4 regions of the Methylobacterium sp. NMS14P genome follow, and region 2 is predicted to be linked to each of the others. Evidence: riboswitches for the same ligand, from Rfam matches in the RefSeq annotation. Region 2 holds a riboswitch; each other region holds the start of a gene.
The links. A riboswitch is a leader RNA that binds a small molecule or an ion and turns the genes downstream of it on or off. The one in region 2 is predicted to bind cobalamin.

Region 1 (5,925 bases), 1.8 Mb from region 2:
AGCCTCTACGAGCGCTTCAACACGATGCTGGAGGGCGTCGAGGACGCCGACACCTTCGTGCTGATCCCGCCGCCGATCCAGGGCATCGGCAACGCCAGCGGCTTCACCATGCAGATCGAGCTGCGCAACGGCGACTTCGACTACCCCCTGCTGGAGAGCCTCGCCCGGACGGTCGTCGCCGACGGGAACTCGCAATCCGGGCTGCGCAAGCTCAACACCTCGTTCCGGGCCGGCGTGCCGCAGATCGCGATCGCGGTGGACCGGGTCAAGGCCGAGGCGCTCGGCGTGACGGTCGGGCAGGTCTTCTCGACCCTCTCGAGCTACGTGGGATCGTCCTACGTCACGCAGTTCAACAAGTTCGGCCGGACCTTCCAGGTCTACGTGCAGGCCGCGCCCGATTACCGGCTCCGCCCCGAGGACGTCGAGAACCTGAAGGTGCGCGCCGGCAACGGCGTGATGGTGCCGCTCGGCACCGTCGTGGAGATCAAGTCCGTGCAGGGGCCGTCCCTGATCAGCCTGTACAACCTCTACCCGACCGCCACGATCGTGGGCGGGGCGGCGCCGGGCTTCAGCTCCGGGCAGGCGCTGGACCTGATGCAGCAGATCGCCGCCAAGGTGCTGCCGCCGGGCACGGGCTACGACTGGACGGCGATGTCGTACCAGGAGAAGGCGGTCGGCGCGCAGATCTACCTCGTGTTCGCCCTCGCCATCCTCCTCGTCTACTTGGTCCTGGCCGGACAGTACGAGAGCTGGATCCTGCCGCTGGCGGTCCTGCTCGGCGTGCCGCTGGCGCTGCTGGGCACGGTCGGGGCGCTGCTGCTGCTCGGCGTCGCCAACAACCTCTACACGCAGATCGGCCTGATCCTGCTGATCGCGCTGGCGAGCAAGAACGCCATCCTGATCGTCGAGGTCGCCCGCGAGAAGCGGCAGGCCGGCCTCGACATCGCGGCCGCCGCCGTGGAGGCGGCGCGGCTGCGCTTCCGCCCGATCCTGATGACCTCGTTCGCCTTCATCCTCGGCGTGCTGCCGCTCGTCACCGCCTCCGGGGCCGGGGCCGCGGCGCGCAAGTCGATCGGCATCACGGTGTTCAGCGGCATGCTCGCCTCGACCTGCCTGGCGGTGCTGTTCGTGCCGTCCTTCTACGTGATCCTGCAGCGCATCGAGGAGCGCCGCGCCCGCGGGCGGCAGCCCGGTCCGGTCGCGGCCCCGCCCCCGGCCGGGACAACCCCCGAGACCGGACAGGCGTGAGCCGGAGCGCGGGCGCGGTGCGGCTTCGCGGCGCGTCCAACGGTCGACGACCGGCGCCGCCGCGCCGGATTCGCGACCGGACCTTCGTCGACCCACCAATCCAGCACGCTCGACCGTTGACGGACCAACATCGCCCATCCTATTAGATATAGCATCAGCTATAATTATGGGTTCGGGCTATGCCGCACATCGGGGCTCCGCGTCGCCTCTCGGCTCCAGGATGGGCCCTGTTCGGCCTCGCCGCGGCGCTGGGGCTCACCGCGGGACCGGCCCTGGCCCAGTCCCTGCCCACCGCTGCGGAGAACCTGACGCCGGGCGACCTCGACAGCGAGCATCTGTTCGGCTTCACCGAGGGCAGCGACCTCGGCGTTCCCGGGGAGGCGGAGCTGGAATGGGAGACGAGCGGGCGCCTCGGCCGGCGCGTCGCCCGCTTCCTGACCGTGGACAGTTCCCTCGCCCTGAAGGTGCCGCTGACCAACGATTTCCGCCTGGCCCCGGGCGTCACCTTCAACGCCTACGACATCGGCGCGCCGGGCACCCCGACCCGGACCACGGGCGGCTTCAACGGCGGCTTCCTCGAGACCCGGCTGCGCCTGCTGGATCGCCGGGCGGCCCCCTTCGGCCTGACCCTCAGTATCGTGCCGGGCTACGGAACCGTCGACGGCGGGTCCGGCGTGCCGGCGCGCAGCTTCGGCACCGAGATCGGCCTGCTGGCCGACCGCGAGATCATCCCCGGCAAGCTGATCGCCGCCGTCAATGTCGGCTTCGCGCTCTCCACGACGCGGCTGACCGTGATGGACGCGCCCGTGCGCGGATCGGGGATCGAGGTGGCGGGGGCGCTGGCCTACTGCGTCCGGCCCGGCCTCTTCCTCGGCGGCGAGGCACGCTATGCCCGGACCTACGACGGCCTGGCGCTAGACCGGTTCGCGGGCGAGGCCGTGTATCTCGGACCGACCGCCTACACGACCCTGTCACCCCAGGCCTGGGCCTCGTTCACCTGGAGCTTCCAGGTGGCCGGGCAGGCGATGGGCGAGCCCGGACCGCTCGACCTGTCGAGCTTCGACCGCCATCAGATGCGGTTGCGCGTTGGGTACAGCTTCTGACCGCGGCCTGCGGGCTTCACAGGGGCGAGGGACAGGCGCCAAGACAGCGGGAGGACGCCGGTCTTCGGGTGCTTTGACGGAGAGACTGGCGGAGAGGGGATGCCGCCGTATGATTTAGAAAAACATTACACATCAAAGACTTATTTGATCGGCCGCGGAGGCATCTGTGCCACCACAATGGCCCGTGGGGTGCGTCTCAGCAAGCGGCGCAAGACCGCCTCAACACGACCTTCTGGGGACGACTGAAACGGTGGTGCGCCTATCGCCGAATGGATTGCGACGTTCGCCGGATGGATTGTTGGCTCGCGTTGACTCACGAGTTCGTGAGGCTGTAGCTGGATCGTGACGGTTCCCCCTTCGGGGGATCAAAAGGGAACGCGGTGAGGGTCTCCCCGATGCCGCGGCTGCCCCCGCAACTGTAAGCGGCGAGCCCAGCACCACCGCGTCACTGGATGAGCCTCATCCGGGAAGACGGTGCGAGGGCGGTGACCCGTGAGCCAGGAGACCTGCCGTCAGCCGTGGTCACACGCGAAACGCGTCGGGCGGGGTGTCCTGACGGGTGTCAAAGCGCTGCCTCGTGAGGTGGTCGCCAAGGCCTCGTTCGCGGTGACGTGCCACTGCCGTCCCGAGGTCTTGAGTCCGTGTCCCGTCCCGCGCCGCAATGGCGGCTTCGCGCATCCGTCGCATCACTCGCTCTCGTATTCCTTGGGCTGACCCCGGCGACCGCCCAGGGCTTACGAGCCGACGCCGCCACAGAGGCGGTCGTTCTCGACCCGCTCTCGGTCGAGGGCAGCTACACCGCCGCCCCCACCTACCAGGTCAGGGATCTCTACAGCGGGACCAAGACCGTGATGCCGCGGCTCTCGCTGCCGCAGCAGGTCGACGTCGTGCCCCAGGAGGTCCTGCGGGATACTGCCGCCACGCGCGTCGAGCGCGCCCTCGACTACGTGCCGGGCGTCGGCAAGCAGAACGATTTCGGCGCCCAGAACCTCGCGCTCTACTCGGTGCGCGGCTTCGCCACCCAGGACATCTTCTTCAACGGCTTCAACATCGCCCGCGGCTACAACGGCGCGCCGGACACCCAGAACGTGCAGTCCATCGAGGTGCTCAAGGGACCGAGCGGGGCACTCTATGGGCGCAGCGACCAGGGCGGCACCGTCAACATCCTGACCAAGCAGCCCGTGGCCTTGCCCTTCGTGGAGACGGGCACGCTGTTCGGGAGCTTCGGCACGGCGCGCACCACCGTCGATGCCGGCGGGCCGCTGAACGAGGAAGGCACCGTCCTCTACCGGTTCAATGGCGCGCTCTCCCGGCAGGACAGTTTTCGCGATTTCGTCGACGGCGACCGCGTCTTGGTCGCACCGGTGGTGAGCTGGCTGATCAGCCCGGAGACCAAGCTCACCGTCGAGGCTCAGTACCTGCGCAACCGCCAGACCTTCGACCGCGGCACCACCGCGGTGAACAACCGCCTGGGCCTCGTCCCGCGCTCGCGCTTCTTCGGTGAGCCGGGCGACGACTCCGTGTCGGAGGCCGGGATCCTGCAGATCCGCCTCGATCACGCCTTCAACGCCGACTGGCAGCTCAGAGTCGCCGGACACTTCAACACCGGCAGCCTGACCGGTTTGCAGACCGGCGCGACCGGCCTCCTCGATGACGGCCGTACCCTGCTGCGCGAGTTCCGCCGGCACGACTTCACCTGGGGCGTGGCGATCGGGCAGGCCGAGCTCGTCGGGCACTTCGACACCGGGCCGTTCGCCCATACCGTGCTGCTCGGCCTGGAGCACGAGCGCTACAACAGCACCGAGAACCTGCTTCGCTCGACGCCGCGGCTCGACCCTTTCGCCATCGACCTGTTCACCCCGGTCTACGGCCAGCCCAAGCCGCCCTTCACGCGGCGCTACAGCGCGAGCGAGAACGTCGGGAACACCGCCGTCTACGTGCAGGATCAGATCGCGCTCAGCCCGGAATGGAAGCTCCTCATCGGCAACCGGACCGACTTCTACAACCAGACCTTCCGCGACAAGGTCGGCAACGAGCGCACGGAGCAGGACCGGACCGGCTTCTCGCCCCGCGCGGGTCTCGTCTACCAGCCGCTCTCCTTCCTCTCGCTCTACGGCAACGTGGCGGCCTCGTTCCGTCCCAACACCGGCTTCGACATCGCGACCCGTCCCTTCGCCCCAGAGACCGGCTTCGGCTACGAGGCCGGCATCAAGCTCGACCTCTTCACCGGCCTGAGCGTGACCGGCGCGGCGTTCCACATCGAGAAGGAGAACGTCCTGACAACGGACCCGCGGGACTTCTTCTTCCAGATCGCCGCCGGGGCGGTGCGGAGCCAGGGCTTCGATCTCAGCTTCGTCGGACAGGTGACGCCCGAGTTCCGGGTGATCGGCGGTTACGCCTTCATCGACGCCGCGGTGACCCGCGACGAGGTCCTGCGGGTCGGCTCGCCGCTCCTCAACATCCCGCGCCACTCCGGCAGCCTGCTCGGGGTCTACGAGGTCCAGGCCGGCGACTGGAAGGGTTTTGGGTTCGGCGGTGGCGTTCGGGCCGTCGGCTCGCGTCTCGGGGACAGCGGCAACGAGCGGTTCCGGCTTCCTGGCTACGTGCTGACCGACGCCCTGGCCTACTACCGCTACGAGAACCTGCGCTTCGGGCTCAACGTCGATAACATCTTCGACGAGACGTACTACGAGCGCTCCTACAACACATTCTGGGTCGGCGTCGGCGAACCGCGGCGGGTGACCGTCAGCATGACGGCGCGCTTCTGATGGGCGTGCATCCTGGAACGCTGCAGGCGTCGACGAAGGCACCGGCCGCGACCGGACGCCTCGCGTCCATCGACGCCCTGCGCGGGCTGGTGATGGTGCTGATGCTCCTCGACCACCTGCGTGAAACCTGGTTTCTGCACGTGCCGGTCGCCGATCCAGTCGATGCCAGGACCGCCCTGCCAGCCCTGTATCTCGCCCGCCTCGCGGCCAGCCTGTGCGCGCCGATCTTCATCGTGCTGACGGGCGTGGCCGCGTACCTGTTCAGCGCCCGGCACACCCTGGCGGAGACGCGCGCCTATCTCGTGAAGCGCGGTCTCGTGCTCATGGCCCTGGAGGTCTTCTACCTCTCGGAACTGTACTGGGGCGTCGCCAGCCCGACGCTTTGGCTTCAGGTGATCTGGTGCATCGGCGTGTGCATGATCGTCCTGGCAGCGCTGATCGGCCTGCCGCGCTCGGCGTTATTCGCGGTCGGAATGCTGGTCGTTTGCGGACACAACCTCCTCGATCCGATTCAACTTCAGCCCGACAACCCCCTCTTTACCGTCTGGGCCATGCTGCACCAGCGCGACGTCATTCCCCTTCCCTTCGGATTGGTCGCGAAGACGACCTATCCGGTGCTTCCCTGGATCGGTGTCATCGCGCTCGGCTATGCCATCGGTCCGTGGTTCCTCCCCGGTGTCGCCACACGTCGGCGCGAGCGCCGTTTCGCTGCCGTCGGCATCACGTTGCTGGTCACCTTCGCGCTGCTGCGTCTGGCGAACGGCTACGGGGACAGGCCCTGGTTCATCGTCGACGAGAGCGCCTTG
Region 2 (5,925 bases):
GATCGGCGACGACGGGATCGAGGGCGTCCAGGCGATCTTCAAGAACCGCGAGGCCGAGGGGCGCCTGGAACTCCAGCACGTCCCGGTCTTCACCCCGTTCGGCAAGCTCACCGGCGCGCTCGGCTTCCAGTCGGACCGGCGCGTGATCAACACGCAGCTCGAATCGTTCCTGCCGAAGACGGAGTCGCGCGCGAACGCGGTCTACCTGTTCGAGGAGCTGGAACTGCGTCCGGGCACGCGGCTGCAGGCGGCCGGGCGCTACGAGGTCGACCGGCTGTCGAGCACGGCGGCCCAGTTCCCCTCCGACTACGTGCCGGTCGACGGCCAGGAGCCGTTCCAGTACGCGCGGACCCGGCGCTTCGCCCCGAAGAGCGCCAGCATCGGCGCCCTGCAGGACCTGCCCTACGGCTTCGTGGCGAGCCTCACCGGCTCCTACGTCGAGCGCGGGCCCACGGGCTACGAGCTGTTCTCGCAGGGCCCGCACGACGCCACCGCGACCTTCGAGATCGGCAACCCGAATCTCAAGAAGGAGCGCGCCCGGACCGTCGAGGCCAGCATCCGGCGGGCCGAGGGGCCGTTCCGCCTCGACGCCACCGGCTACTTCACGCGCTACACCGGCTTCATCTACCGGAACTACACGGGCCTGACCTGCGACGACGATTTCGCGTCCTGCGGCGTCGGCACCGACAACCGGCAGATCGTCTACCAGCAGCAGAACGCGACCTTCTACGGCGCCGAGATCATCGGCCAGTACGACCTCGTGCCGGTGGGCAACGGCTTCGCCGGCGTCGAGGCGCAGTTCGACTTCGTCCGCGCCCAGTTCGACAACGGCGCGAACGTGCCGCGCATCCCGCCCTACCGGCTCGGCGGCGGCGTCTACCTGCGGGCCGACGGGTGGTTCGCGCGGGTGAACCTGCTCCACGCCTTCAGCCACGACGCCACGGCCGTGTACGAGACGCCGACCCCCGGCTACGACGACCTGCGCGCCGAGCTGAGCTACACCAAGGCCGTCGATCCCGCGGTCTACGGGGCGAGCGCGATCACCCTCGGCGTCCAGGGCCGCAACCTCCTGAACGACGACATCCGCAACTCGACCTCGTTCAAGAAGGACGAGATCCTGCTGCCGGGGCGGAACGTGCGGCTGTTCCTGACCGCGCGGTTCTGAGGGCCGCGTCGGTCATCGAGGTTTCGGAGCCGGCTGGCCGCGGCGCAGCCTGCGCCAGCCCGCGACGATCCCCGTCACGGCGATCCCGGCCGCCAGGAGGTTGAGGATCCACTGGGCCGCGTCGTGGAGCGGGCGGTTGCCTGTGAGCCCGGGCAGATCGAGGCGGTGCGCCGCGTCGAACAGCCAGCGGTTGATCCGGCCGGAGCGGTCCAGGCGCTGGAGGATGGTTCCGTCCCGGGGATCGACGTGGAGCCAGGTGGCGTCCGGGTCGCCGAACCGCAGGCGCAGCACCGGGAGCGGCCGCGGATCGGACCCGTGCGGGTACCAGTACAGGTCGTAGGCGCTCAGGCGCTCCGCCGCCCGCAACCCGCCGCCGGGCAGCGTCGGGGCCGCGGCACGCGCGATCGCGGCGGCATCGAGGGCCGCGCCGTCATCCGCGCGGCGCGCCGGGACGCCGGCCGGGCCGTCGGCGACGATCCACCATGCTCCGCCGATCGCGGCGAAGCGCAGCGCTCGCGTCCCGGGCCCCGCGAAGCCGCGCAGGGCCTCGGCGGTGAGGCCGAGGCCCTGCGGCTGTCCGGCATAGGCGGCGCGGATGGCGTCGGGCGCCGCGGTCGACGCGAACCAGCGGTTCGGGTTCATCGAGATCCAGCCGCTCAGGATGAAGGTGCTGAGTCCGATCCCGCCGGCGAGGCCGAACAGGTGGTGCCAGCGGGCGAGCCCGCGATAGGGCGTGACGGCCCCGCCCGCGTAGCGCCGCCGGAGGCGCAGGCGCCAGATCCCGATCGCCAGCCCGCTCAGCGCCCCCAGGGCGGCGAGGCCCGACAGCCACAGCAGGACCGTCCGCCACAGCTCCGCCCGGGCGCGCAGCGGCGTGAGGTAGATCCAGTGCGCCACGGCGCCGACCCAGTTCCAGGCCCGCTCGGACCGGGTCGTGTCGAGGGCGATCTCGCCGGTGACCCGCGAGACGTAGAGTTCGGTCCCCGCCGGGTCGTCGAGGGCGACCTTCAGGAAGGGGCGGAGCGGGTCGTACCGGGCCGTGACGGTCCACTGGTCGCGCTCGACCGGCTCGACGCGCGCCTCCAGCGTCCCCTCCCCCGCGAGACGCCGCGCGTCTTCCGGCGTCACCGGCCCGAGGCGCGCGCCGGTCCGCGCCGAGACCGTGGCCCGGCCGCCGTCGCGGTCGGCGATCCGGTAGATGGCCTCCCCGCCCCGCATCTCCAGGCCGAAGGCGGCCGGCACGCCGCCGAGGCCGCCGGCGCGGAGAGCGTCATCCGGCGAGACCATGATTTGGTCCCAGGCGATCGGGCCGAGCCGTGACAGGCGCTCGGCCGCGGTGAGCGCCGGGAACGGCACGTAGAGCATCACCAGCCCGGAACCGATCCACAGGGCGAAGAGCAGCCCCGCGGCGATTCCGGCCCAGCGGTGGAACAGGAGCAGCCAGCGCCGTCCCGCCTTGCCGAGCCGGCGCGGCAGGCTCACCACGTCACCGTGTAGGCGACCTCGACCGAGCGCGGGCGCCCGAGCAGCCAGTTGGTGCCGACCCCGTTCACGGCGTTGCCCGAGATCGCGTAGACCTTGTCGAACAGGTTGTAGACCCGCAGGGACAGGCGCGACTCCGCCGTGACCTGATGGTCGAGGACCACGTTGACGAGGTTGTAGGCCGGGCGACGCGCCGTGTTGCCGAAGTCGCTGTAGACCTGCCCGACGTTCTGCAGCCCGACCCGCGCGGTCCAGTCGCGGGCGACGTCCCAGGTCAGCCAGAGGTTGGCCACGCGCTCGGGCACGTCGATCGGCTGGTTGCCGGCATACGAGACCGTGGCGCCGCCCACCGTCTGGTCGAACCGGTCGTACTGCGCGTGGAGGAGCGCAAGGTTGCCGTCGAGGCGCCAGCCCGGCGCGAACCGCCAGCCCAGCGCCAGCTCGAAGCCCTGCGAGGACTGGCTCCCGACCTGCGTCGAGAGCGTCGGCTGGCCGGGGATCGCCGAGATCAGGTTGTCCTTGACGATCCGGTAGCCCGCCACGGTCCATTCCAGGGCGCCGTCGAAGGCCAGCCCCTTGGCGCCGATCTCGACCTGATCGCCGGTCGCGAGCTTGAAGCCGGCCAGCGACTGCGACAGCGTGATCAGGCTGTTCACCGGGTCGGTGGCGAAGCTGTACTGGGCGTAGAGCGCGCTGTCCGGCGTCGGGTTGTAGACGAGGCCGAACCGGTAGCCCAGCGCCCGGTAGGTCTTCTCGAACCGCGATCCGGTCTGCAGATCCTCGCGGTTCAGCGTCGGCACGTCGAGGCGCACGCCGGTGAGGAACGAGAGCTTGTCCGACAGGATCAGCCGGTCCTCGGCGAAGACCGAGGCCTGGCTCGTCTGCGTGGCGTAGGCCGGACGGGCCCGCCCGTTCTGCGGGAACAGGCCCGGATCGTAGCCGGTGAGCGGGACGCTCGTGGTCTGGTCGAAGTAGAAGTTGTTGGTGTGGCGGAAATCGATGTGGTTCACGTCGAAGCCGGCCACGAACTGGTTCGGCAACCCGAACAGGCTGCCCCGGAAGGTCGCGTCGAGGCGGTCTCCGACCTGCTCCTGGCTGTGGTAGATCTCCAGGTAGTCGCCCCGGTCCACGAGCCCGGTGCCGCGGTTGTAGCTGTACTGCTCGACGTCGAGCCAGTGGCGCCGGCTGGTGAGCCGGTAGGCGGTGTTGCGGATCGTGATGTCGGCCGAGGGGGACCACTCGGTCTTGAGCTGGGTCCAGTTGTCGGCCCAGGTGATCTTCGCGTCGCGGACGTTGTAGTTGTTGAACCGGATGAGATCCGGGATGCGTCCCTCGACGAGCGGCGTGCCCCAGTAGCGGGCCGGTTCCTGGTAGCCGAGATCGTGGCTCAGGGTGAAGGCGAGGTCGGCGCTCGGCCGGAACAGCAGGGCTGCGGAGACGGCGAGGTTGCGGAAATCGCCCTCCGGCCGCATCCAGCCGTCGGCGCGGTTGCCGCTGACGTTGAGGCGGTACGCGAAGGTGTCGCCGTACTCCGCCTGGCCCAGCGGGCCGCCGGAATCGAGGGCGAGCCGCGCGACCCCGTCGGTGCCGATGACCGCGCGGGCGGCGTTGATCGGCACGAAGACCGGCTTCTTGGGCACCACGTTGATGACGCCGCCGATGGCGCCGTCGCCGTACAGCACCGAGGACGGCCCGCGCAGCACCTCGATCCGCTCGACGTTCCACGTGTCGAACGGGAAGGTCACGGTATTGGCGCCGACGTAGAAGCGCGTGCCGTCGTAGAGTTGCTGGATCGAGTTCGGGCCGGCAAAGCCGCGGGACGTGAACGCGCCGTTGCCGTTGCCGGGCGCCGCGATGGTGGTGATGCCGGTCGCGTCCTGGGTCACGGCCTCGGCGATCGTGTCCTGGCCGCGGAGCCGCGCGGTCTCGCCCGACACGATGTCGAGGCTGGCCGGCGTCTCCAGCGGCGTCAGGCCGAGGCGGCTCGCGGTCCGGTCGGGCGTGCGCAGGTTGAGGCCGTTCGGCGGGAGGCGGCCCGGGTCACCGCCCGCGCCGGCGACGGACAGTTCGTCCAGGGTGACCGCGTCCTGGGCGGCGGTCGGACTGGCGAGGAGCGCGAGGAGAACGCCGCAGAGCGGGGCCCGCCCGCCGAGGCAGGAGCGATAGGTCGATGGAGACATGGGAGAAGCGGTCCGTGCACGGCGCGCGCCGGCCCCCGCGTCGTACAAGCATTGTAATAACATTACAATGCGACCGCTGTCCGGCAGCCTCTGCCTGCGCGGGCGCGCGACGGCGTCCTGCGACAGGGCTCGAGTGGTTCGGGACGGCGGAGACGGGCATGGGGAACGGCGTCGCGGGCGCGCTTGCTGTGGCACGTCACCGCGAACGAGGCCTCGGCGACCGCCTCCCCTCGGGACTGGCGGCGCCTCGACACCCGCCAGGACACCCCGCCCGGCGCGTTTCGCGTGTGACCACGGCTGACGGCAGGTCTCCTGGCTCGCGGGTCGCCGCCCTCGCACCGTCTTCCCGGGGTGACCCAGTGACGTGGTGGTGAAGGGCTCGCCGCTTACAGTTGCGGGGGCAGCCGCGGCTTCGGGGCGAGCCCCTCATCGCGTTCCCTTTTGATCCCCGAGGGGAACCGTCGCGCACAGCTTGGCCGCAGCGTGCCCGGGCGTCAACCGTATGTCCGGTTGTTGCCGTGGATCGGCGCGCGGCACGTCGGCCCGTTGCGGCCTCACCGACGGCGGGCTAGCCCGTGCGGGATGACGGTCTGGCGGCCCCCTGCGGAGATTCGCGTGAAGGCGCTGGGTCTGCCCCGGCGCGGCAACAGCCTGCTCGTGGCGGAGGTCCGCGCGGATGACGGGCGGCTGAAAGGCGTCCGGCCCCTCGGCGGCAGCGTCGCGTTCGGCGAGCGGGTCGAGGACGCCCTGATCCGGGAGTTCCGGGAGGAGCTCGGTGTCACCGTCTCGGTGCTCGGCGGCCCCCGCGTCATGGAGAACATCTTCACGCATGAGGGGCAGGTCGGTCACGAGGTGCTGTTCCTGTTCCCCGTCGCCCTGCCGCCGGGGCGGTTCGACGGGCAGGAGCGCTTCGTCTTCCACGAGGATTCCGGCACCGCTTGCGTGGCGCGGTGGTGCGATCTGGACGGGCTCGACGTGCCGGGCGGTCCGGATCTCTTCCCCGCCGGCCTGAAGGCCCCGCTCCGCGACGCGTGGGGTGCGGAGCCCTGACGGACCGAGCCGGTCCACCGCCTTTGCCGCTCGGCGCGGGCGATGCTA
Region 3 (5,925 bases), 2.0 Mb from region 2:
GTTGGATCGGTCGATGCCGGTCGTCTCGAAGCGCTCGTCCTCGCGCTGTGCCCCGAACAGGACGAGGTTGCCGGGTGAGACCTGCCAGTCGCCGCGGTAATCGAACCGGGTCCGCTCCCCGAGGTAGGTGGTGGGCGTCGGCGGCGCGAGCGGGTCGAGCGGGCCGGCGAACAGGCGGTCGAACTTCGAGTAGTTCGCCCCGAAGACGTTGTGGAAGCCGGGCACCGGCGTCCACTCGGCCTCGCCCCTCATGATCAGTTGCTGCTGGTCGTTGAGGTTCCGGTAGGGCAGTGGCACGTACGGGAAGCCGCCGTCGGCCTGGTCGAGATAGGTGCTGTCGGAGAAGCGCAGCACGTAGTTGAGGCGGAACTCGTCGGTGAGTTGCGCCCCGAGCTTGGTCGAGACCGTCTTGATGTCGGTGAAGGCGGTCCGCAACGGCACCCCGCGAGGCAGCAATTCGAACGGCGTGACCTGGACGGCGGATTGCCGGATGTGGCCGACCGACACCGAGTAGTCGAAGATGCCCTCCGAGCCGGAGATGTTGCCGAACTGGTTGAACGTGCCGAACGAGCCGCCCTCGACGGTCGCCGTCGCCCGGGCCGGTCCCTCGCCGCGCTTGGTCACGACGGAGATGACGCCGCCGATGGCGTCTGCGCCATAGAGGCCGCTCTGGGGCCCGCGCAGGATCTCGATCCGCGAGAGGTCGTAGGTCTGCAACTGGCTGAAGTCGAAGGCACGGTTCGGGGTCGACGGGTCGTTGACGTCGATGCCGTCGATCTGGACCTTCACGTGGTTCGAGTTGGTGCCGCGGATGAAGACCGAGGTCTGGCCGCCGGCGCCGCCGGTCTGCACGACGTTGAGGCCGGGCACCTGCTGGAGGGCATCCGGCACCGTCCGGCGCTGCTGCTCCTGAAGCAGGCGGTCGGTGAGCACGGTGACACTTGATCCTGTGTTGGCAATCGGCGTCGGCACGCCCGTGGCCGAGACCGAGATCTCGGACAGGGAGACCGACGCCTGTGCGCCTCCCTGGGCATCGGCGAACGGCGCGGCGACCTGCTGCGCGAGGGCGGGAATGGAGACGAGCAGCGCGGATGCGGCGCATGACAGCGCCAAGCTACGCCGAAGCGCGGAGGGAACGGAACAGGACACGGGACGGCCTCGGGGGACGGCTGTGGCACGTCACCGCGAACGAGGCCTCGGCGGTCGCGTCCTCCAAGGAACCACGCCGCCGCGACACCTCCCAGGACACCCCGCCCGGCAAGCTCCGCGTGTGACCACGGCTGACGGCAGGTCTCCTGGCTCGCGGGTCGTCGCCCTCTCATCGTCTTCCCGGGCGAGGCCGCCCAGTGACGTCGTGATGAAGGACTCGCCGCTTACAGTTGCGGGGGCAGCCGCGGCATCGGTCGAGCCCTCACGGGCGTGGCCTCACCGCGTTCCCTTTTGATCCCCGAGGGGAACCGTCCCGCTCAAGCTAGGCTGCGATGCGTCCATCCGTCAACGCATGGAAACACGTTGTTCAGATGTGTGGCGTCCGGGACGGGTCGCTCGTTGCCGCGATATCGCCTAGCCGACAATACCAAGAACTAGGGTCGGTAGGCTTTAGACGTCCTAGGTCGAGATCGGATCCCGCTCTCGAAGCGCCAATTCTCGACGCAGCTGCTCCTTCACGGCATCTCGTACGGCCGGGCTCCGAAGCTTGCGATGAAGGCTTTCCTTCGTATGGCCCTCGAACGGCCGCTCGGCCTGCCAGCGGCGGCGCGTCATTCCGATGATGGACTCTATCAGCATATCCCAGCCTGCTTTCCTATCGCAGGCTGTTACCCTCGCTCGCCGCGGCGTGGCCAGACCGGGCGGGACATCCCGGTCATTCCGACGGGCATGCCTGCTCTGGCTTCACGGCCGACGTGGGGCAACCGTCCTTCGCGCTGTCCGTTGACGGGCATTGCTGGAATGGAGGCGGCTAATGAAATCCCGGACCCTTGCCCCGATCGCCTTGGCCATGGCCATGTGCTTGGCAGGCCCTGCCATCGCCAAGAGCGACAAGCCCGGGGCCGACTGGATGCCCGCCGAGCAGGTCAAGCAGAAGCTGATGGATGCGGGCTACTCCAGCATCACCGAACTGGAGGCTGACGACGGCCACTGGGAAGGCGAGGGCATGAAGAACGGCGTGAAGATGGAGTTCCACGTCGATCCCAAGACGGGCGCCATCACCAAGGAAAAGCCCGATAAGGACTGATGGGCAAGGCCGGGCAATTCGCCACCGCTGAGGTCGGCGGCGGCAAGAAGGGAAAGCGCACGGCGTATCTGGTTGCCGTGCGCCGGAAGCGCGAGGCGATACGCGTTTACGCCGTGGTCGCGACCTCGGCTGAGGCCGCGCTTGCGCACGTGGACGTACTGACCGAGGACGGCATGGAGACCGAGGTTGTCGGTGCCCTCTCGCGGGACCTGACACGGAGCCTGGGTCTCAAGCCGGGCGAGATGCGGCTCGTCTGACGAGCCAGCCCCCGGCCCTACCACCCGGTACTCAGTACAGCCGCCAGGCTCCAGCCTGCTTCTTGGCCTTCTTCAAGTGGCGCAGGCCTCTGATCGCGCGGACGAGCTTCTTGGCCTGACGCTTCTCGCAGGTCTCGATGACGGGCCGACCGGCGACCTTGACCATGAAGTGCCCTTCGGCCGCCTTCTCCTTGGTGACGTAGTGCATGGTCGGTCTCCTGTCGTTCGGGGCTCGGACGTCGAGCGGCCTGTCTCCGGGGTAAGTGCATGCGGCGACGAAGGGCGCGCGGACGCCCGGGGTGCCTGGAATCGCAGATGGACACGTGGGCTGACCTCGCAACCCGGCTCCCGCCTTCGTGATCCTGACCGAAGCGGCGTTCGTCTTAACGACCGGAGACTCCCTGGGCCGCGATTTCCGCGGTCGCCCGGTCGAGATCCCGTTTGAAGCGAGGGTCGCGGAACAGCACCTCCGCGATGGCGGGCGCAGCGATCTTCCCGGCTTCGAGGTCGGATGGGAAATGGGTGCCGGCAATCATCCGGTTCTCCCCGTAGGAGGCCGCGAACGCGAACAGCGCCTGACGTTTCCTGGGCACGAGGCGCGACAGCACTGTGGCCGCGAGATACCCGAACGTGGCGTGGCCGCTCGGGTAGGACGTGCTGTCGGAGCGATGCCCGAACGTGGCGAGGTCCGGCTTCACCGTGTAGGGCCGCGGCCGGGCGATGGCGGCCTTGGCCGCCAGCACGGCGAGTTCGCCGTCTTGGAACACATGCTCGATAAGCGCCGCGGTGTCCGGCATCGTCTCCGTGGTGAAGGTCGGTCCGAGAACCCCGGTGAAGCGGTCGAGGGTGCACGGCAGGTTCGCGGTGATGCGGCGCTCGTCGTCGGGCGTACGAGCGCGGACGGCAGTTTCCACGGCCTGCATGTCCACCTTGGCCGCTTCCGTGCCGGCCTCAGGCGGGGGCGGCAGGACGCGCTGGAGCGTCATCGCCGCCGGGTCGATGTAGGTGCTGTGCAGCGTCCCGGCGGCGGCGGGCAGGGCGAGGGACAGGAGCACGGCCAGCGTCGCGGTGAACCGCTTACGCCCCCCAATGGCCACCAGATGTTTCACCGTCCCACCTCATGCATTGCCGGGTCGCAACGCCCGCAGCCACGCCGCCGGGCCGACCCAACGCTTCCCGGGGGCGGTCTCCGGCAGCAGCACCACGAGCACCCCCAGCGCGACCGCCGCGACGGCAGCGCACGCGAGATAGGCCGCATCGAACCCCGCCTGCTGGACCAAGGTTCCGGCGATGACGAATGACAGGGAAGCGCCCGCGCCCTGCACCGTCCCGATCAGGCCGTGGGCGGCGTTGTAGCGGCCGGTCCCGCGGGTGATGTCGGCCATCACCAGGGGCTTCACCGCACTGAGCAGCCCGGCACCGACGCCGTCGAGGCACTGGACCGCGATCAGCCAGTACGGGTCGCGCCAGACGAGGTAGAGCAGGGCCCGGGCGGGCAGCGCGGCGAAGCCGATCACGAGGAGGGGCTTGCGGCCCCAGCGCTCGGCCCGGCGGCCGACGATGAGCCCCATCGGCACCATCACCGTCTGCGCTCCGACGATGCAGACGGAGACGATGACCGACGACCAGTCAGGGCGCGCTTGCCCGATCTCCTGCGCGACGAGGGTCAGCAGCGGCGCGTTGGCGAAATGGAAAAGCCCCACGCAGGCCGCGAAGATCATGAGCGGCCGGCAGGTCAGCAGGGTCCGCCACCCGGCCGGGGCTTGCTCCCCGTCGTCCTCGCCGCCGCCGCGGGCCCGGCGCGCATCGATTGCACCCCGCGGGATGGAGTAGAGCGCCGCGGCCGAGACGATGGCGGAGGCCGGGACCAGGAGGAAGACCGCCCGGTCCGGGAACAGCCAGCCGACCAGCCCGATCAGAATGGCGATGGCGACGTTCCCGGTCCGCTCCAGCGCGGCGTTGCGGCCGAAGCGCCGGGCGAGCTTGTCGGCCGTGAATAGGCCGAGCGTGAGCGTCGCGATGGCCGGGCTCAGCATGCCCCCAACGGCGGCCAGCACACAGGAGGCTGCGAGCACGGGCCAGAATTGCGGGAAGAGCGCGACGAGGAGCGTGGCAAGAGAGAGCGCGACCAAGGCGCCGAGCAGGATCACGCGCTTGTCGCGCACCGCATCGATGGCTGTCCCGATGGGCGTCTGCGCCACGATGCCGACGATGCCCGACACCGTGCCGACAAGCCCGACCGAGGCGTCGTCCCAACCGCGATGCACGTAGAGGTAGACGTTGAGGTAGGGCTTGATCGCCCCGTTCACATCGATCAGCAGGAAATTCAGGAGGTCGAGAGGTCTAAAGATGGGCTTCCGCACCTGAGCGGCAGGCTGCCCGTCGTCCTCGCCGCTGTCCTGCTCCACGTGGTCGGCTTCCCTTTCCAGCTCACCTAGGGCGTCGCCGAACCAAACCGAATGAGGGAGCCACCCGTGGGCATGAACGACTTGCGGCCATGCTCGACCCAGTAATCACGGGCGGGTCGCTAGCCGTATGACCGCTCGGGGTGGTTTTCCGCCGGTCAGCTTTCGAGGAGCAATCGGTGGAAGCGGACATCGCCTCCGTGCCGGTTCACGATCCTTCTCGGACGTTCAGAACGTCGGCTTTAAGGTTGCCCGCCCGCGGAATTTCAGCGCGACGCCAAGCTGCCGGAGGTCCTTGCCGTCCTTGTAACCGCATCAGAGAACGCCGCGGTCAAGCGTTCAACAGGTCTGTCCTGACGTTCCAGAAGCACAACCTGCCGCGTGAGTTGCGGCTCGCCGAACATCAGGCAGGTCAGATCAAGGTTCGCGCGAGCGTCGTCGGAGAGCGGGATGACCGCGACTCCCAACCCCTTCTCGACCATCTTCAGGATCACCTCTTGGCTATCCAGAACCATCTCGTCCTGCACCTCCAGCCGCATGCGCCGCAACTCCCGGTCGATCACCCGACCGGCCCAAGCTTGGCTGTCGAAGCGAATGAAGGGCAGCGCCGTCAGGAGTTCACGCAGGCTTCGATCCTCGTGACCAGGAGGCGCGACGAGCCAGAAGTGATCCTCATAGAGCGACCGCCAGATCAGGTTCTGTGGGTGCGGACGGACAGGCTCCGTCGTGACTGCTGCGTCTAGTTCCCCAGCCGCGACCTGTAGGGCAAGTCCGACTGACATCCCGGCGGTCACCTGAACGCGAACACGGGGGTGGGATCGATTGAGCGCAGCCAGTGCGTCTGGCACGACGCCGGACAGCGCGGTGTGAATGACCCCCAGCTTGAGGCGTCCGGCGAGGGACTGCTCGTCGCTCAATGCCGATGCGATCTGGTCGTAGAGCGCCAGAACTTCAGCCGACTTCTCCAGCACGATTTGGCCTGCCGGAGTTAGCCGCGGCAACCGGCGAGAACGATCGAAAAGCTGCG
Region 4 (5,925 bases), 2.5 Mb from region 2:
TAGAACGCGAAGGGCGGCTGCGGGTAGTGCGGATCGACCCAGGTGCTGAAGATGTCGCCCGAGCGGATGTGGATCAGGAGCTGGTCGTCGGGCTTGGCCGGGAAGGTCTCGGGCAGGCCGTTGAACAGCGGCCGGATCACGCTCTGCACGATCGCGCGCGAGTCCGTCGGTCCCCGCAGCGCGGTCACGCGCTCGAACTGCGTCGGGTCGAAGAACAGGCCCGACAGGAAGTAGCCGTCCGGCGGCAGCGGCTCGTCCGGCGGGATGAAGGTGATGCCGTCGCAGGTCAGGCGCTCGGTCAGGAAGATCACCTTGCTGCGGTCGACCTTGGGTACCTTGATGTATTTCAGGTTGAGCGCCTTCGCGATCGATACCGCGATGATGTACTGGACGAGGCAGTTGCCGAAGGCGCCGTTCTCGAACAGCGACAGGCCGACCAGGGCGTGGCTGGCGCGGTCGGGCGCCGATCGCAGATTGTAGGTGACGTAGACGTTGGCGCCGGACTTCTCGTTCAGGAGCGTCACGTCGAGGCCGAGCATCGCCCGCAGCGCGATCAGGTCGACCGCGGCCTCGTCGGCCCGGATCCCGACGCCGATGATTTGAGCCGGTGCGGGCGCGGCGATCCGGACCGCGCGCGCCCAAGCCCGCTCGTCGGGGACGATCGCGGCGACGAGGGCGTCCGGGGTCGCGGTCCAGCCGGCGAGGTCCGGCTCGGTCCACGTCGCGCCGTCCTGCGAGACCGCCACCGCGACGTCGCCGGGCTCCGGGGGAACCGCCGCCTCCCCCGACCGCAGGGCGACGGAGTGGATCGGAAACCGGCCGCCGAGGTCGACCTCGAGCCAGGTCGTTCCCGTCGCCGCATCGGAGACGATCCGCCGGTCACGGCCGGCCGCGAGATCGACGAGGACCGGGGTCGGATCGTCTGTCGGGGCCATCGGGTCTCCGGGAGTTCAGGGCCCGCGCCGGGGCCGGGCGGGTATCGGGTGCGGCGGTGCCCGCTCCGGGGCGCGGCCGTCAAGCCCGCCCCGATAGCGGGGCGGGCGCGGGAAACGGTCGCGATCCGGCGCCGCTCCGTTGTGTCCCGGCGGTCATGCGTCTACAACGGCCGGGCGACGGTGCCCCGGAGACGGGGTGAAAAGGGAATGCGGTGAGGGGTTTGAAGCCCCGATTCCGCGGCTGCCCCCGCAACTGTCAGCGGCGAGCGCCCGCCATGCGCCACCGGAGCGATCCGGGAAGGCGGTGGGCGCGCCGAGCCGCGAGCCAGGAGACCTGCCGTCGCGACAGGATCCCGCAATGCCGCCGGTGGGGCGGCTGGAGACGCTTCTGATGACGACGCAAACCCTCGCCCCCGTCGCCGCCGGCACCCGCTCATCGGAGCGCCCGATCGCCGTCGCGTTCGCGGCCGTGCTGGGCCTCGGCCTGCTGTTCATGGCGGGCTTCTCGCCGGCGATCGCGCTCCACAACGCGGCGCACGATTTCCGACACACCCAGAACTTCCCCTGCCACTGACGTCCCCGGACCAGGGATGATCATCCGGCTCCTGTCGGCGGCGCTCGCCGCCGGCTTCTTCGCGGCTGCCGTCGTGACGGGCCTCGAACTCACGCTGACCTCGCCGCTGATCGTGGCGGCCGAGCGCTACGAGCAGCAAGAGGCGCCGCGTCAGGCCGCCAAGGCGCTCCCGATCAAGGCGCTCCCGATCGTGCTGGCCCATGCCGGGCACGACCACGCCGCGCCCGACGCCGCGCCGGAATGGCAGCCCGGCCCCGGCCTGCCGCGGATGGCCTTCACCGGGCTCGCGACCCTCGTCGGTGGCGTCGGCTACGCGCTGCTGCTCGGCGCGGTGATGCTCGCCTGCGGCCGCGAACCCACGCCGCAGGTCGGCCTCGCCTTCGCGGTGGCGGGCTTCGCCAGCGTCGCCCTCGCGCCGGGCCTCGGCCTGCCGCCGGAACTGCCCGGCAGCGCGGCAGCGCCGCTCGCGACGCGTCAGGCGTGGTGGGTGATGACCGCCGCGGCGACCGGGATGGGACTCTACCTGATCACCATCCGCCGCGCGCTGATCACGATCCTCGGGGGGCTCGTCCTGATCATCACCCCGCACGTCGTCGGCGCCCCGCAGGCGCCCGAGGCCTCGTCCGAACTCCCGGCCGCGCTCGCCGCCCAGTTCGCCGCCCGGTCGCTCGCCATCAGCTTCGTGTTCTGGATCCTGATCGGGCTCGGGCTCGGCTGGGCGTGGCAGGCCTTCGCCCGCGGCGCTGATCGGGGGGCGGCCCGTGCCTGAGACCGTGCTCTACGTCTGCACCGCCTGCCGCCGCCCGGACGACGACCCGGACGGGCCCCGCGCCGGGGCCCGCCTGCTGGAGGCGCTCCGAGCGCAAAGCGGCGGCACGCCGGACCTGCGGGTCGAGGCGGTGGAGTGCCTGTCGGTCTGCAAGCGGCCCTGCACCGTGGCGGTCGCCGCGGCCGACCGCTGGACCTACGTCTACGGCGACATGGATCCGGCCGCCTCGGCCGAGATCATCCTCGGCGGGCTCGCGGCCTACGCGGCGACCCCGGACGGCATCGTGCCCTGGCGCGAGCGTCCGGAGGCGTTCCGCAAGGGCGTGATCGCCCGCATCCCCCCTTTCCCAGAACCCCGCCCGCTCCCCGCCGGCACCCTGGAGGCCGCGGAATGACCCTCGTCAACAAGATCCCCTGCACCATCGTCACCGGCTTCCTCGGGGCCGGCAAGACGACCCTCGTCCGCCACGTGGTCGAGAACGCCAAGGGGCGCCGCCTCGCCATCCTGGTGAACGAGTTCGGCGACATCGGCTTCGACAAGTCCTTCCTGGCGGCCTGCGGCGTCGAGGGCTGCACCGAGGACGCCATCGTCGAATTGCCGAACGGCTGCATCTGCTGCACGGTCGCGGACGATTTCGTGCCGGCGCTGGAGACCCTCCTCGGCCGCGCCGAGCCGCCGGAGCACATCCTGATCGAGACCTCCGGCCTCGCCCTGCCGAAGCCGCTGGTCCAGGCGTTCCAGTGGCCGGCGATCCGCTCGCGGGTGACCGTCGACGGCGTGGTCGCGGTGGTCGACGGCCCGGCGTTGGCCTCGGGCGCCTTCGCGGAGGATCCGGAGGCCCTGGCGGCCCAGCGGGCCGCCGACCAGTCGGTCGACCACGACAACCCCCTGGAGGAGGTGTTCGAGGACCAGCTCCTCTGCGCCGACCTCGTGGTGGTCAACAAGGCCGACCTGATCGACGCCGCGACCCGGGCGCGGGTCCGCGCCGAGGTCGAGGGGCACCTGCCCCGCGCCGTGAAAGTGGTCGAGACCGAGAACGGCGCCATCGACCCGCGGGTGCTGCTCGGCCTCGGCGCGGCCGCCGAGGACGATCTCGACGCCCGCCCCTCGCATCACGGAGAGGGCGAGGACCACGACCACGACGATTTCGAGACGGTCGCGCTGCCGGTGCGCGCGGCGGTGACCGCGGGGGATCTCGCGGCCCGGGTCGAGACGGCGGCCGAGGCGGCCGGCGTCCTGCGCATCAAGGGCTTCGCCGAGGTCGAGGGCAAGCCGATGCGCCTCGTGGTGCAGGGCGTCGGCCGCCGCGTGACCCATCATTTCGACCGCCCCTGGCGGGCCGGGGAAGCCCGCGACGGGACGCTGGTGGTGATCGGCCTGAAGGGCTTCGACAAGGACGCCGTCGCGGCGGCCCTCGCGGGATGAGGCCGGTCGCGCACGCCCGCCCGGACTCGCTCTAGGGGCCGCCGCGGTGCACCTCGTGCGCATCGATGCCGTCTCCCTCGACGAGGGCGAGGCGGCCGTGGATCTCGGGCAGGAGCCCGGCGACCTCGTGGTGCTGTCATTCACCGACAGCGACCTCGCTTCGGTCGGGCAGGCCCACGCCGCGGAGCCCGGCCTGCCGAGCCTGCGGCTCGCGAAGCTCGCCAAGCTGCGGCACCCGCTCTCGGTCGACCTCTACGTCGAGCGCGTGGTGGCGCGCGCCAAGGTGGTGGTGATCCGCTGCCTCGGCGGGCTCGATTACTGGCGCTACGGGATCGAGCGCTGCGCCGAGGCCGCGCGGGCGCAGGGTGTCGTTCTCGCGGTCCTGCCGGGCGACGACCGGCCGGATCCGCGCCTCGCGTCCTTCTCCACCGATCCCGACCTCGCCGGGCAGCTCGACGGCTATTTCCGCGCCGGCGGGCCCGACAACCTGTGGCGCATGCTGCGGAGCCTGGCGGTCCGCCTGGGCGCCGACGGACCGGTCGAGCCGCCCGTGCCGCTCCCGCGCGGTTTTCCCTGGTGTCCCGGTTGCGGAGTTCTTCCCCTCGAGACAGCCCTCGCCGCGGCCGCGACCGCGGTCCCGCTCGCCGGAGCGCGGATCGCCGCCGAGCCCGTCGCGCTCCTCCTGATCTACCGGTCCGCCGTGCTCGGCGGCGACACCGGCCCGTTCGTCGCCCTCGCCGCCGCGCTGCGGGCCCGCGGGATCGGCGTGCTGCCGATGGCCGTGTCCAGCCTGAAGGAGCCGCAGGCCGCCGCCGCGGTCGCCGCGGCCGTGCGGGCGCGCAGGCCCGACCTCGTGATCGCCGCCACCGCGTTCTCGGCCCGCGAGGACGAGACCGACTTCGTCCTCGACGGCGCCGATTGCCCGGTGCTCCAGGCCTTCACGGTGGGGTCGCCGCGCGCGGCCTGGGAGGCCTCCGCCCGGGGTCTCGGCGCGGCCGACCTCGCCATGCAGGTCGCGCTGCCGGAATTCGACGGCCGGCTCTCGGGCTTCCCGATCTCGTTCAAGGAGGAGAGCGCCGAGATCGCCGGCTTCGCCGAGCGGCGCGCCGCGCCCTACGAGGTCGGCATCGCCGCGCTCGCTGACCGGGCCGCGGGATGGCTGCGGCTGGCCGCCCTGCCCCGGGCGGCGCGGCGCTTGGCCCTGGTGCTGTCCGACTACCCCGCCCGCGGCGGCCGGGCCGGGTTCGCGGTCGGCCTCGACACGCCCGCGAGCGCCCGCGCAATCGCCGCCGACCTCGCAGCCGCCGGCTACGCGGCGGGCGCACTGCCGGAGGCCGGCGCGCTCATGGCGGCGCTCACGGAGGGCCCGGCCGAGTTCCGGGTGCCGCTGGCGGCCTACGCGGCGTGGTGGCGCACGCTCTCCGAGGACGTCCGCGCCGCCGTCACCGACAGCTGGGGCGCGGCCGAAGCGGACCCGGCCTGCGTCGACGGCGCCCTCCGGTTCCGGATGGTCCGGGACGACGGCCTCGCGGTCTTCCTCCAGCCCGACCGCGGCCGCGACCCCGACCGCAAGACCGGCTACCACGACCTCGACCGGGCCCCGACCCACGCCTACCTGGCCTTCCATCTCGGCCTGCGGCAGCATTTCGACGCCCTGGTGCAGCTCGGCACGCACGGCACCGCGGAGTGGCTGCCGGGCAAGGCCGTGGCCCTGTCACCCGACTGCTTCCCGGCGCTCTGCGTCGGCGGGCTGCCGGTGATTTACCCGTTCATCGTCGACGATCCGGGTGAGGCCGCGCCGCTCAAGCGCCGTCTCGGCGGGGTCGCGCTCGGTCACCTCACGCCCGACACCGCCGTCCACGCGCTGACGCCCGAGGCGGCCCGGCTCCGCGAGCTGGTGGAGGAGTACTCCGCCGCGAGCGTGCTCGACCCCCGCCGGGCCGATCTCATCGCCCGCGCCATCTTGGAGGAGGCCGAGTCGGCAGGCCTGCTCGACGGCGCCGGGATCGGCGCGGACACGCCGATGGACGAGGCGCTGACGCGACTCGACGCGCATCTCTGCGATCTCGGCGAGACCGTCTTCCGCGACGGCCTGCACGTCTTCGCCCGCGCGCCGGACGGGGCCGCGGACGCCGTCGCGGCGAGCGCGGACTCCGAGCGCGCCGGCCTGCTCGCCGCCCTCGACGGGCGGTTCGTCCGGCCCGGCCCCTCCGGTTCCCCGT

Region 1: it holds a riboswitch for cobalamin, as region 2 does, so the genes downstream of both, LOK46_RS25765 (TonB-dependent siderophore receptor) here and LOK46_RS04555 (TonB-dependent receptor) in region 2, are expected to answer to the same signal.
Region 3: it holds a riboswitch for cobalamin, as region 2 does, so the genes downstream of both, LOK46_RS14050 (TonB-dependent receptor plug domain-containing protein) here and LOK46_RS04555 (TonB-dependent receptor) in region 2, are expected to answer to the same signal.
Region 4: it holds a riboswitch for cobalamin, as region 2 does, so the genes downstream of both, LOK46_RS16795 (CbtB domain-containing protein) here and LOK46_RS04555 (TonB-dependent receptor) in region 2, are expected to answer to the same signal.

What each region holds. Positions count from the first base shown of each region.
Region 1 covers NZ_CP087106.1:5,413,363-5,419,287, reverse strand. Annotated here, with positions in the region: gene LOK46_RS25775 (efflux RND transporter permease subunit) at 1-1,248, shown strand, start outside; gene LOK46_RS25770 (hypothetical protein) at 1,428-2,351, shown strand; cobalamin riboswitch at 2,681-2,879, shown strand; gene LOK46_RS25765 (TonB-dependent siderophore receptor) at 3,203-5,119, shown strand; gene LOK46_RS25760 (DUF1624 domain-containing protein) at 5,119-5,925, shown strand, end outside.
Region 2 covers NZ_CP087106.1:958,876-964,800, reverse strand. Annotated here, with positions in the region: gene LOK46_RS04565 (TonB-dependent receptor) at 1-1,165, shown strand, start outside; gene LOK46_RS04560 (PepSY domain-containing protein) at 1,178-2,650, opposite strand; gene LOK46_RS04555 (TonB-dependent receptor) at 2,644-4,827, opposite strand; cobalamin riboswitch at 5,113-5,305, opposite strand; gene LOK46_RS04550 (NUDIX hydrolase) at 5,443-5,877, shown strand.
Region 3 covers NZ_CP087106.1:2,919,713-2,925,637, forward strand. Annotated here, with positions in the region: gene LOK46_RS14050 (TonB-dependent receptor plug domain-containing protein) at 1-1,149, opposite strand, end outside; cobalamin riboswitch at 1,269-1,477, opposite strand; gene LOK46_RS14055 (PepSY domain-containing protein) at 1,964-2,236, shown strand; gene LOK46_RS14060 (hypothetical protein) at 2,236-2,493, shown strand; gene LOK46_RS14065 (hypothetical protein) at 2,525-2,701, opposite strand; gene LOK46_RS14070 (phosphatase PAP2 family protein) at 2,877-3,602, opposite strand; gene LOK46_RS14075 (MFS transporter) at 3,612-4,901, opposite strand; gene LOK46_RS14080 (LysR family transcriptional regulator) at 5,165-5,925, opposite strand, start outside.
Region 4 covers NZ_CP087106.1:3,502,255-3,508,179, forward strand. Annotated here, with positions in the region: gene LOK46_RS16790 (discoidin domain-containing protein) at 1-935, opposite strand, end outside; cobalamin riboswitch at 1,097-1,291, shown strand; gene LOK46_RS16795 (CbtB domain-containing protein) at 1,327-1,509, shown strand; gene LOK46_RS16800 (CbtA family protein) at 1,526-2,278, shown strand; gene LOK46_RS16805 (DUF1636 domain-containing protein) at 2,271-2,672, shown strand; gene cobW (cobalamin biosynthesis protein CobW) at 2,669-3,703, shown strand; gene cobN (cobaltochelatase subunit CobN) at 3,750-5,925, shown strand, end outside.